2 regions of the Kitasatospora sp. NPDC058965 genome follow, and region 2 is predicted to be linked to the other one. Evidence: riboswitches for the same ligand, from Rfam matches in the RefSeq annotation. Region 2 holds a riboswitch; the other holds the start of a gene.
What was found. A riboswitch is a leader RNA that binds a small molecule or an ion and turns the genes downstream of it on or off. The one in region 2 is predicted to bind cobalamin.

Region 1: another riboswitch for cobalamin. It lies ahead of ACFW1A_RS38635 (HoxN/HupN/NixA family nickel/cobalt transporter); the one in region 2 lies ahead of ACFW1A_RS19175 (cobalamin biosynthesis protein).

What each region holds. Positions count from the first base shown of each region.
Region 1 is NZ_JBHYKG010000469.1:98-2,794, reverse strand. It holds gene ACFW1A_RS38645 (LuxR C-terminal-related transcriptional regulator) at 11-700, opposite strand; gene ACFW1A_RS38640 (ArsR/SmtB family transcription factor) at 881-1,246, opposite strand; cobalamin riboswitch at 1,330-1,545, shown strand; gene ACFW1A_RS38635 (HoxN/HupN/NixA family nickel/cobalt transporter) at 1,730-2,697, shown strand, end outside.
Region 2 is NZ_JBHYKG010000106.1:4,363-10,745, reverse strand. It holds gene cobO (cob(I)yrinic acid a,c-diamide adenosyltransferase) at 1-510, opposite strand, end outside; gene ACFW1A_RS19185 (putative cobaltochelatase) at 516-2,546, opposite strand; gene ACFW1A_RS19180 (cobyric acid synthase) at 2,582-4,108, opposite strand; gene ACFW1A_RS19175 (cobalamin biosynthesis protein) at 4,105-5,040, opposite strand; cobalamin riboswitch at 5,074-5,225, opposite strand; gene ACFW1A_RS19170 (helix-turn-helix domain-containing protein) at 5,397-6,086, shown strand; gene ACFW1A_RS19165 (hypothetical protein) at 6,218-6,383, shown strand, end outside.

The DNA.
Region 1 (2,697 bases), on a different contig from region 2:
CCCCGCGGGCTTACAGGTACCCCTCGCGCAGGGCGTGGGCCACGGCGTGCGGGCGGTTGCGCAGGTTCATCCGGGTCATCACGCCGTAGAGCACGTTCTTGACGGTGCGCTGGGAGTAGCAGAGCCGGCTGGCGATCTCGTTGGAGTCCAGGCCCTCGGCGACCAGGCGCAGCACGTCGCGCTCGCGCTCGGAGAGCCCGCCGCCGGTCACCGTGCCGGCGGCGGCCCGGCCCTGGGCGGCGCCGCGGTGGAGCTGGGCGAGCTGGGTCATCAGCCGGCCCACGAGCTCGGGCGGCAGGGTGCCGTCGCCGTTGGCGGCGGCCAGGATCGCCCGCAGCAGGCCCTCCTCGCCGGCCTGCGCGCGCCACACCACCGCGGTCACCCCGCACTCGACCAGCCGGCCCAGCTCGCCCTCGCGCAGCTGCGGGACCACCAGGACCTGGCGGGTGCGCCGGGTGCGGTGCAGGCGGCGCAGCAGGACGGTGGTCGGCTCGTCGAGCGCTTCGGCGACCACCACGGCCACCGCGGTGGGCGGTGCGGCGCCGTCGGGGGCGGTGCCGGCGGTGCGGTCGGCGTCGGCGTCGTCGGCGTGGATGGCCGGGTCGACCAGGGTGACCTCCGGACGGTGCCTCAGCTGTCCGGCCACGCCCGCTCTGGAGATGGGATCGGTGGCGTGGACGGCTACCGTGATGCGCTGCACTCTGGTTCTCCTGACTGCTGGTGCCTCCCGCCCGGACGGTGGGGGAGAGGGTTCGCCGGCCCGCCGGACAGGCTGTCAGGAGCTCATAAACAAGCAATAACCAGGAACGCGCAGGCCACGGACCGGAAGGCCCGCGCCTCAGTGCCCGCCCGCCCCGCCTCAGTGCCCGCCCGCCCCGCCTCAGTGCCCGCCCGGCAGCGGCGGCACCGAGTCCAGCAGCCGGGCCAGGTCGGCGTCGGCCAGCCGGTAGCGGACCACCCGCCCGTCCTTGGCGGCGGTGACCGAGCCCGCGACCCGCAGCAGCCGCAGGATCTGCGAGACGGCGGTCTCGCTGATGCCGGTGGCCAGCGCCAGGTCGGTGACCGCGATCGGCCCGGCCCGGTGCACGGCCAGCAGCACCGAGAGCCGGCCGGGCTCGCCCAGGAGGGAGAACCGGTCGGCCCAGGCGCGGACCGACTCCGGCTCGCCGATGCCGGCGATGGCTTCGCAGACCGTGTGCTCGTCGATGGGGCGGCGGTGTGCGCGCTCCTCGGGGACCAAGTGCATGGGAGCCATCATTCACCACCCGGCGCACGTGACATGCGACACCTGCACACCTGTGCAGGCTTGTGGGTGAGCAGCCGTCACCTCTACGGTGGACCAGCCGTGGTGTTCGGGAAGACCGGTGCACTGTGTTCGTCACAGGAGTCCGGAGCGGCCCTCGCCACTGTGATCGGGGAGCTCCCGCATCGAGCCCGTGCCCTTGTGGCACGGGCGGTCACTGGACACCGCGTGTCCGGGAAGGCCTGGTGCGGGCGCGTCATCACCCGTCAGCCAGGAGACCGGCCACGGCACCGCAGGATGACCTCCCCCAGCTTCGGCCGGGAGGTGCCCCCAACGAGGTGCTGGAGAGGCTGCCCCACTATGACCATGCCCGAAACCGCTGCTGCCCTGCCCGGAAAGTCCGGATCTTCCGGAAAGACCGGGGGGAGCGGCGGGACGACCGTGCTGCGCTGGGAACGGAAGGACTGGATCCGCACCGGCGGCCTGATGGCGGTGATCGTCGCCATGCACGTGGTCGCGTTCACCGTGCTGATCGCGATGGTCGCGCCGCACCACTACACCGTCGGCACCCAGGTGTTCGGCCTGGGCCTGGGCGTCACCGCCTACACCCTGGGCATGCGGCACGCCTTCGACGCCGACCACATCGCCGCGATCGACAACACCACCCGCAAGCTGATGGCCGACGGGAAGCGCCCGGTCTCGGTGGGCTTCTGGTTCGCGCTGGGCCACTCCAGCATCGTGGTGGTGCTGGCCACCCTGATCGCCAGCGGCGCCAAGGCGGTCGGCGCGCTGACCAACGACGACTCCAGCACCCACAAGGTGCTCGGGGTGGTGAGCACCAGCGTCTCCGGCGGCTTCCTCTACCTGATCGCCGCGCTCAACGTGGTCTCGCTGGTCGGGATCTACCGGATCTTCAAGGCGATGAAGGCGGGGCAGTTCGACGAGCACGAGCTGGAGAAGCACCTGGACAGCCGGGGGTTCGTCAACCGGATCCTGGGGCGGCTGACCAAGTCGATCACCCGCCCGGGGCAGATGTTCCTGATCGGCCTGCTGTTCGGCGTCGGGTTCGACACCGCCACCGAGGTCACCCTGATGGTGATGGCCGGCTCCGGCGCGGCCGCGGGGCTGCCCTGGTACGCGGTGCTCTGCCTGCCGCTGCTCTTCGCCTCGGGGATGAGCCTGTTCGACACCCTGGACGGCACGTTCATGAACTTCGCCTACCACTGGGCGTTCTCCAACCCGGCCCGCAAGGTCTACTACAACCTGACCATCACCGGCCTCTCGATCGCGGTGGCGTTCCTGATCGGCACGATCGAGCTGGTCGGGGTGCTGCACGACCAGCTCGACCTCACCGACCCCGTGACGGGCTGGATCTCCGGGATCGACCTGAACAACGTGGGCTTCGTGATCGTCGGGATCTTCGTCGTGGTCTGGGCGGTGGCGCTGACGTACTG
Region 2 (6,383 bases):
CTCGGGCGCGTACCGGCCGGTGATCACCACGTGCTGGCTGCCCGGGCGGTCCCGCAGCACCTCGACCACCTCGGCCGGGTCCACCCAGCCCCAGTGCATCGGGTAGGTGAACTCGTCCAGCACGTACAGCCGGTAGGTCTCGGCGGCGAGGTCGCGCTTGACCTGCTCCCAGCCCTCCTTGGCGGCCTCCTCGCTGGTCACCTCGGCCTCGGCGGAGCGCTGGATCCAGGACCAGCCCTCGCCCATCTTGTGCCAGGCCACGCTGCCGCCCTCGCCGGAGGCGCCCAGCACCTTGAGCGCGTTCTCCTCGCCCACCTTCCACTTGGCGGACTTGACGAACTGGAACACCCCGATCGGCCAGCCCTGGTTCCAGGCCCGCAGCGCCAGCCCGAAGGCGGCGGTGGACTTGCCCTTGCCGGGGCCGGTGTGCACGGCGGTGATCGGCTGGGTACGGCGCTGACGGGTGGTCAGACCGTCGTTGGGGACGACCTCGGGCTTGCCCTGCGGCACGGGGATCACGCAGCCTTTCGGGAGACGGGGGAACGGTGGGCCTGCACCAGCGCGGCCACGCCCTCGGCGCGCAGCTCGTCCAGGGTGACGGCGGTGCCGCCCAGTTGGCCGGCCAGGGTGCGGGCCAGGCCCAGCCGGACCGGGCCCGACTCGCAGTCGAGCACCACGGCGGCGGTGCCCTGCGCGGCGAGCAGGCCGGCGGCGCGGCCGGCCTCGGCCAGCGCGGTGCGGCCGCCGGTGGCCCGCCCGTCGGTGACCACCACCAGCAGCGGGCGGCGGCGCGGGTCGCGCACCCGCTCCAGCCGCAGCACCTCGTGGGCGCGCAGCAGGCCGGCGGCCAGCGGGGTGCGCCCGCCGGTGGGCAGCTTCTCCAGCCGGGCCGCGCCGACCTCCACCGAGGAGGTGGGCGGCAGCGCCAGCTCGGCGCCGCTGCCGCGGAAGGTGATCATGCCGATCTTGTCGCGGCGCTGGTAGGCGTCCATCAGCAGCGAGAGCACCGCGCCCTTGACCGCGGTCATCCGCTGCCGGGCCGCCATCGAGCCGGAGGCGTCCACCACGAAGAGCACCAGGTTGGCCTCGCGGCCCCGGCGGACCTGCTCGCGGAAGTCGTCCCGGTGCAGCACCAGGGCCCGGCCGGTGCGGCCGCGGGCCAGCTGGTGCGGGGCGGCGGCCTGCAGGGTGGCGGACAGGTGCAGCCGGGTCAGCGGGCCGGCCGGGCGGCGGGACCGGACGGTCTGGCCGGCCTCGGTCTGGGCGGGGGACCGGCGGCCCTGCGCGCCGTGACCGGTGCCGGGGACCTTGAACAGCTTGGTCCGGTACGGGTCGCCGGCCGCCACGGGCGCGGACTCGCGGGCGGGGGAGGGCGCGGGGAGCCGGGGGGCCGGCGCCCGGTCGTCGGCCGGCGGCTGCTCGGCGGGCGGCTGCTCGGCGGCCGCGCCGTCCGGGCCGTGGTCCGCCTGCGGGGCACCGCCGCCGCCCGGTCCGCCGTCACCCGGGCCGTCGCCGTCCGGGCCGTCGGTCGGGTCGGTGGGGTCGGTCGGGTCCGGGTCGGTCGGCTCCTCGGGCTCGGCGTGCTCGCCCAGCGTGCGGTCCAACTGCTCCTCGTCCAGGCCCGGGGCGTCGAACGGGTTGCGCCGGCGGCGGTGCGGCAGCGCCAGCTGGGCGGCCTTGCGGACGTCCTCCTCGGTCACCGCGGTGCGGCCGGCCCAGGCGGCCAGGGCCACCGCGGTGCGGGCCATCACGATGTCGGCGCGCAGCCCGTCCACCTCGAAGGCGGCGCAGACCGCGGTGATCTGACGCAGCGCCCGATCACCCAGCTCGACCTCGGGCAGCAGGGCACGGGCGGCCTCGATGTGCGCGGCCAGCGCCCGCTCCTCGGCCGCGTAGCGCGCCGCGAAGCCCTCCGGGTCCGCGTCGTACGCCAGCCGGCGGCGCACCACCTCGGCCCGCTCCGCCGGGTCCCGGGTGGCCGCGATCTCCACGGTGAGCCCGAACCGGTCGAGCAGCTGCGGCCGCAGCTCGCCCTCCTCCGGGTTCATCGTGCCGACCAGCAGGAACCGCGCGGCGTGCCGCACCGAGACGCCCTCGCGCTCCACGTAGCTGCGCCCCATCGCGGCGGCGTCCAGCAGCAGGTCCACCACGTGGTCCTGGAGCAGGTTGACCTCGTCGATGTAGAGCACGCCGCGGTGCGCCTGGGCCAGCAGGCCCGGCTCGTACGCCTTGACGCCCTGGGCCAGCGCCTGTTCGAGGTCGAGCGAGCCGACGATCCGGTCCTCGGTGACGCCGACCGGCAGCTCCACCAGCCGGGCCGGCCGCCCGCCGCCCGCGCCGCTGTGCGGCGCGTCCGGGCACTGCGGGTCCGGCGCGGCCGGGTCGCAGGCGAACCGGCAGCCCTCGGCCACCGCGATCGAGGGCAGCAGGCCGGCCAGCGCCCGCACCATGGTCGACTTCGCGGTGCCCTTCTCGCCGCGCACCAGCACTCCGCCGACCGCCGGCGAGACCGCGTTCAGCAGCAGTCCCAGCCGCAGGTCGGCCATCCCGACGATCGCGGTGAACGGATATCGGACATCACTCACAGCTGCTCACCTTCCACACCACGCGCGGCCGGAGCCCCCGGCGGGACGAACGGCAGACCGCCCGGCGCCCCGCCCTCGATCAGCCGCCACAGCGCGTCGGTGTCGGCATGCTCCTCGATCAGATCCCCCAGCCGGTCCAGCCGTTCCTCCCGGGCCGCCGCGAAGCAGGTGTCGGGCGCGGGCACGAAGGCCCGCCCCGCCGCCGCCGCGACCGCGCGCAGGAAGGCCCGCCGGAAGCCGTCGTTCTCCAGTGCCCCGTGCCAGGTGGTGCCCCAGACCGACCCCTCGCGGCACCCGTCCAGGAAGGCCTCGCCACCCTCCACGGTCACGATGCCGTGGTGGATCTCGTACCCCGCCACCCGCTCGCCCAGCGCCTCGCCCACCGGCCGCCCGAGCACCTTCTCGGCCCCGAACTCCACCACGGTGGGCAGCAGGCCGAGCCCGGCCACGGTGCCCGCACCGGACTCCACCAGGTCGGTGATCCGCCGGCCGAGCATCTGGTAGCCGCCGCAGACCCCGAGCACCGGCCGCCCGGCCGCCGCCCGTGCGCGCAGCGGCTCCGCCAGCCCGCGCTCGCGCAGCCAGGCCAGGTCCGCCACCGTGGCCCGGGTGCCGGGCAGCACCACCAGGTCGGCGTCGGCCAGCTCCTCGGGCCGGGTGGCCCAGCGCACCAGCACGCCCGGCTCCTGGGCCAGCGCGTCCAGGTCGGTGAAGTTGGACAGCCGCGGGAAGCGCAGCACCGCCACCCGCAGCACGTCGGCGCCGACCGGGCCGGACGGGGCGCGGTCCACCACGGCGGAGGACAGGTCGAGCGAGTCCTCGGCGTCCAGCCACAGGCCCGGCAGCATCGGCAGGGTGCCCAGCACCGGACGGCCCGTCAGCTCGTGCAGCATGTCCAGCCCGGGCCGGAGCAGCCGGGCGTCGCCGCGGAACTTGTTGACCAGCCAGCCCGCCACCAGCGCCTGGTCGGCGGCGTCGAGCAGCGCCAGGGTGCCGTACATCGCGGCGAACACCCCGCCGCGGTCGATGTCGCCGACCACCACCACCGGCAGGTCGGCGGCCCGGGCCAGGCCCATGTTGGCGATGTCGCGGTCGCGCAGGTTGATCTCGGCGGGCGAGCCGGCGCCCTCGCAGACCACCACGTCGAACCGGGCCCGCAGGTCGGCCAGGCACTCCAGCGAGCGCTGCAGCAGGTACGGCTTGCGCTCGCGGTAGTCCAGTGCGCCCACCTCGGCCACCGGTCGGCCGAGCAGCACCACCTGGCTGCGCCCGTCCGCGCCGGGCTTGAGCAGCACCGGGTTCATCGCCGCCTCCGGCTCCACCCGGGCGGCCTGGGCCTGCATCACCTGGGCCCGGCCGATCTCCGCGCCGTCGGCGGTGACCATCGAGTTGAGCGACATGTTCTGCGCCTTGAACGGCGCCACCCGGACCCCCTTGCGGGCCAGCCAGCGGCAGATCCCGGCGGTCACCACGCTCTTGCCGGCGTCCGAGGTGGTGCCGGCCACCAGGATCGCGTTGCTCATGTCCGTCCCTTCCACAGCAGCCGGGCCACCACCGTGGTTCCCAGCGCCAGCAGACCCACCCGGCGGGAGAGCCGGCAGGCGCGTTCGATGTCGGCGACCGCGACCGGCCGCAGCTCGGCGCCCAGCACCGGCCGGTGCTCCACGCGGTCGCCGTACTGCAGGGTGCCGCCGAGCCGGACGCCCAGCGCGCCCGCGAAGGCGGACTCGGCCTGGCCGGCGTTGGGGCTGGGGTGGCTGCCGCCGTCGCGGCGCCAGACCCGCCAGGCGGTGCCGGGGGAGTCGGCGGCGGCCACCGCGAGCAGCGCGGTCAGCCGGGCGCCCGGCCAGCCCGCCACGTCGTCCAGCCGGGCCGCGGCCCAGCCGAACCGGCGGTAGCGGACGGACTTGTGCCCCACCATCGCGTCCAGGGTGTTGACGGCCCGGAAGGCGAGCAGCCCGGGCGGGCCGGCCAGGGCTCCCCAGACCAGCGCGTTCACCACCGCGTCGGCAGTGTTCTCGGCCACCGACTCGACCACCGCGCGGGCGATCTGCTGACCGTCCAGCGCGCTGGGGTCGCGGCCGCACAGGTGCGGCAGCCGCTCCCGCGCCGCCGTCAGGTCCTCGGCGGCCAGCGACCGGCCGATGGTGCGGGCCTCGCGCAGCAGCGAGGTGGCACCGAGCACGGTCCAGGTGGCCAGGGCCGCGGTGGCGGTGCGGCGGACCGGGCCGGCGCCGCGCTCCAGGGCGGCGGCGCCCAGCGCCACGGTGCCCACCGCGAGCGCGGTGTGCAGGGCGCCGGCGCCGCGGTGGTCGCGCCAGAGGGCGCGCTCCAGGGCGCTGGCGGCCCGGCCGAAGGCGGCCACCGGGTGGCCGCGCCGGGGGTCGGCGAAGACGGCGTCGGCGGCGAAGCCGATCACCGCACCGAGCGCATGGCCGGTGACGGCGCGCTGCATCGACGGGTCCTCACTCAGGGTCCGCGCCCTGGCTCGACGTGAATCCGGAGGGGCGAGTTCCTGGCTCCCGGGGGCTGACGGTGCGTCGCGCTCCCCGGTGACAGTGGCGGGACCGCGCCGGATTCGCACCGGCTTCCTCTGCTTGCCTCCGTATGGCCCAAGGATCCCATCACGCTGGTCAACCGGGCGTCAACCAGGCCTCACGGCAGCCGGCGGAGTGGTTGATCACACCGGCGCCGCCGTCGTCGACGCGGCCACGACTGGTGGATCGTCCAACACTGCGTCAGGGGCGGCCGCGGCGCTTCGTGCGTTCAGCGGCTGGGGAGCGGTGCGCGGGCGGGCCTAGCGTCGGCGCCATGCGAAGCCGCCGGTTCACCGCCCCCGCCCCGGTCCCGTTCTCCCCGCAGGCCGCCCGTGCGCACCGGGTGGGCCTGGGACTGACCCCGGACCAGGTGGCGGCCGGGATGGCCGCGCACGGGGTGCGGCTGCTCCCCTCGCACGTGCTGGGCTGGGAGAGCGGGGAGTTCCGCCCGGACGAGACGGAGTTCATCGCGCTGGCCCGGGCGCTGTGGTGCCCGGCGGTCCAGTTGATGGACGCGGCGCCGGGCTCGCTGCGGGACTTCCGGCTGGCCCGCGAGCTCACCGCGGACCAGGCGGCCGCCCGGATCGGGATGAACCCGCGCGGCTACACCGCCGCCGAGCTGACCGGCCGCTGGACCGGTGACGAGGCGCAGACCGCCGCGCTCGCCGAGGTGCTGGGGCTGCGGCTGCGCGACCTGCTGCGGATCACCGGCGGCGGCCCGGAGCTGGAGCGGCGGCTGCGCCAGTGCGTGGACGGCCGCTGGCAGGCCCAGCTCGCCGCGGTCGGCCGGCTGGTCCCGGTGCCCACGGCCACCCTGGCCGCCGTGCTGGCCGCCCTGCAGGGCGAGTACCAGGTCACCTCGCACTGGGGCGCGACCGCCCCGAGCACCCCGCCGGAGGCGCCGGTGGACGAGCGCTTCTGGGCCCTGCTCACCGGCCGGGACACCGGAGGCCTGCCCGTGTGACGTGCCGGGGCGGCCGGCCGGGGCACCTCGCGCAGTGTCTCCCAACGGCGGCGTTGCGGTGGCCGTCCGGCCTGCGGCGGGGTGAACTGGATTGGCCCGTCCGAGCCGCCGTCACCATCCCGGGGAGAGCCATGCGTTGGGGAACCGTCGTCGCCACGGCCACCGCTGTTGCCATCGGAGCCGGCGCGGCCGCGCTGCTGATCGGGCGCCGGGTCTCCGACCTGAGCCTGCGCCCCGAGCGGACCGAGGGCGAGGGCGAGCCCGAACTGCGGGTGCACCAGCTCGCCGCCGACCGGA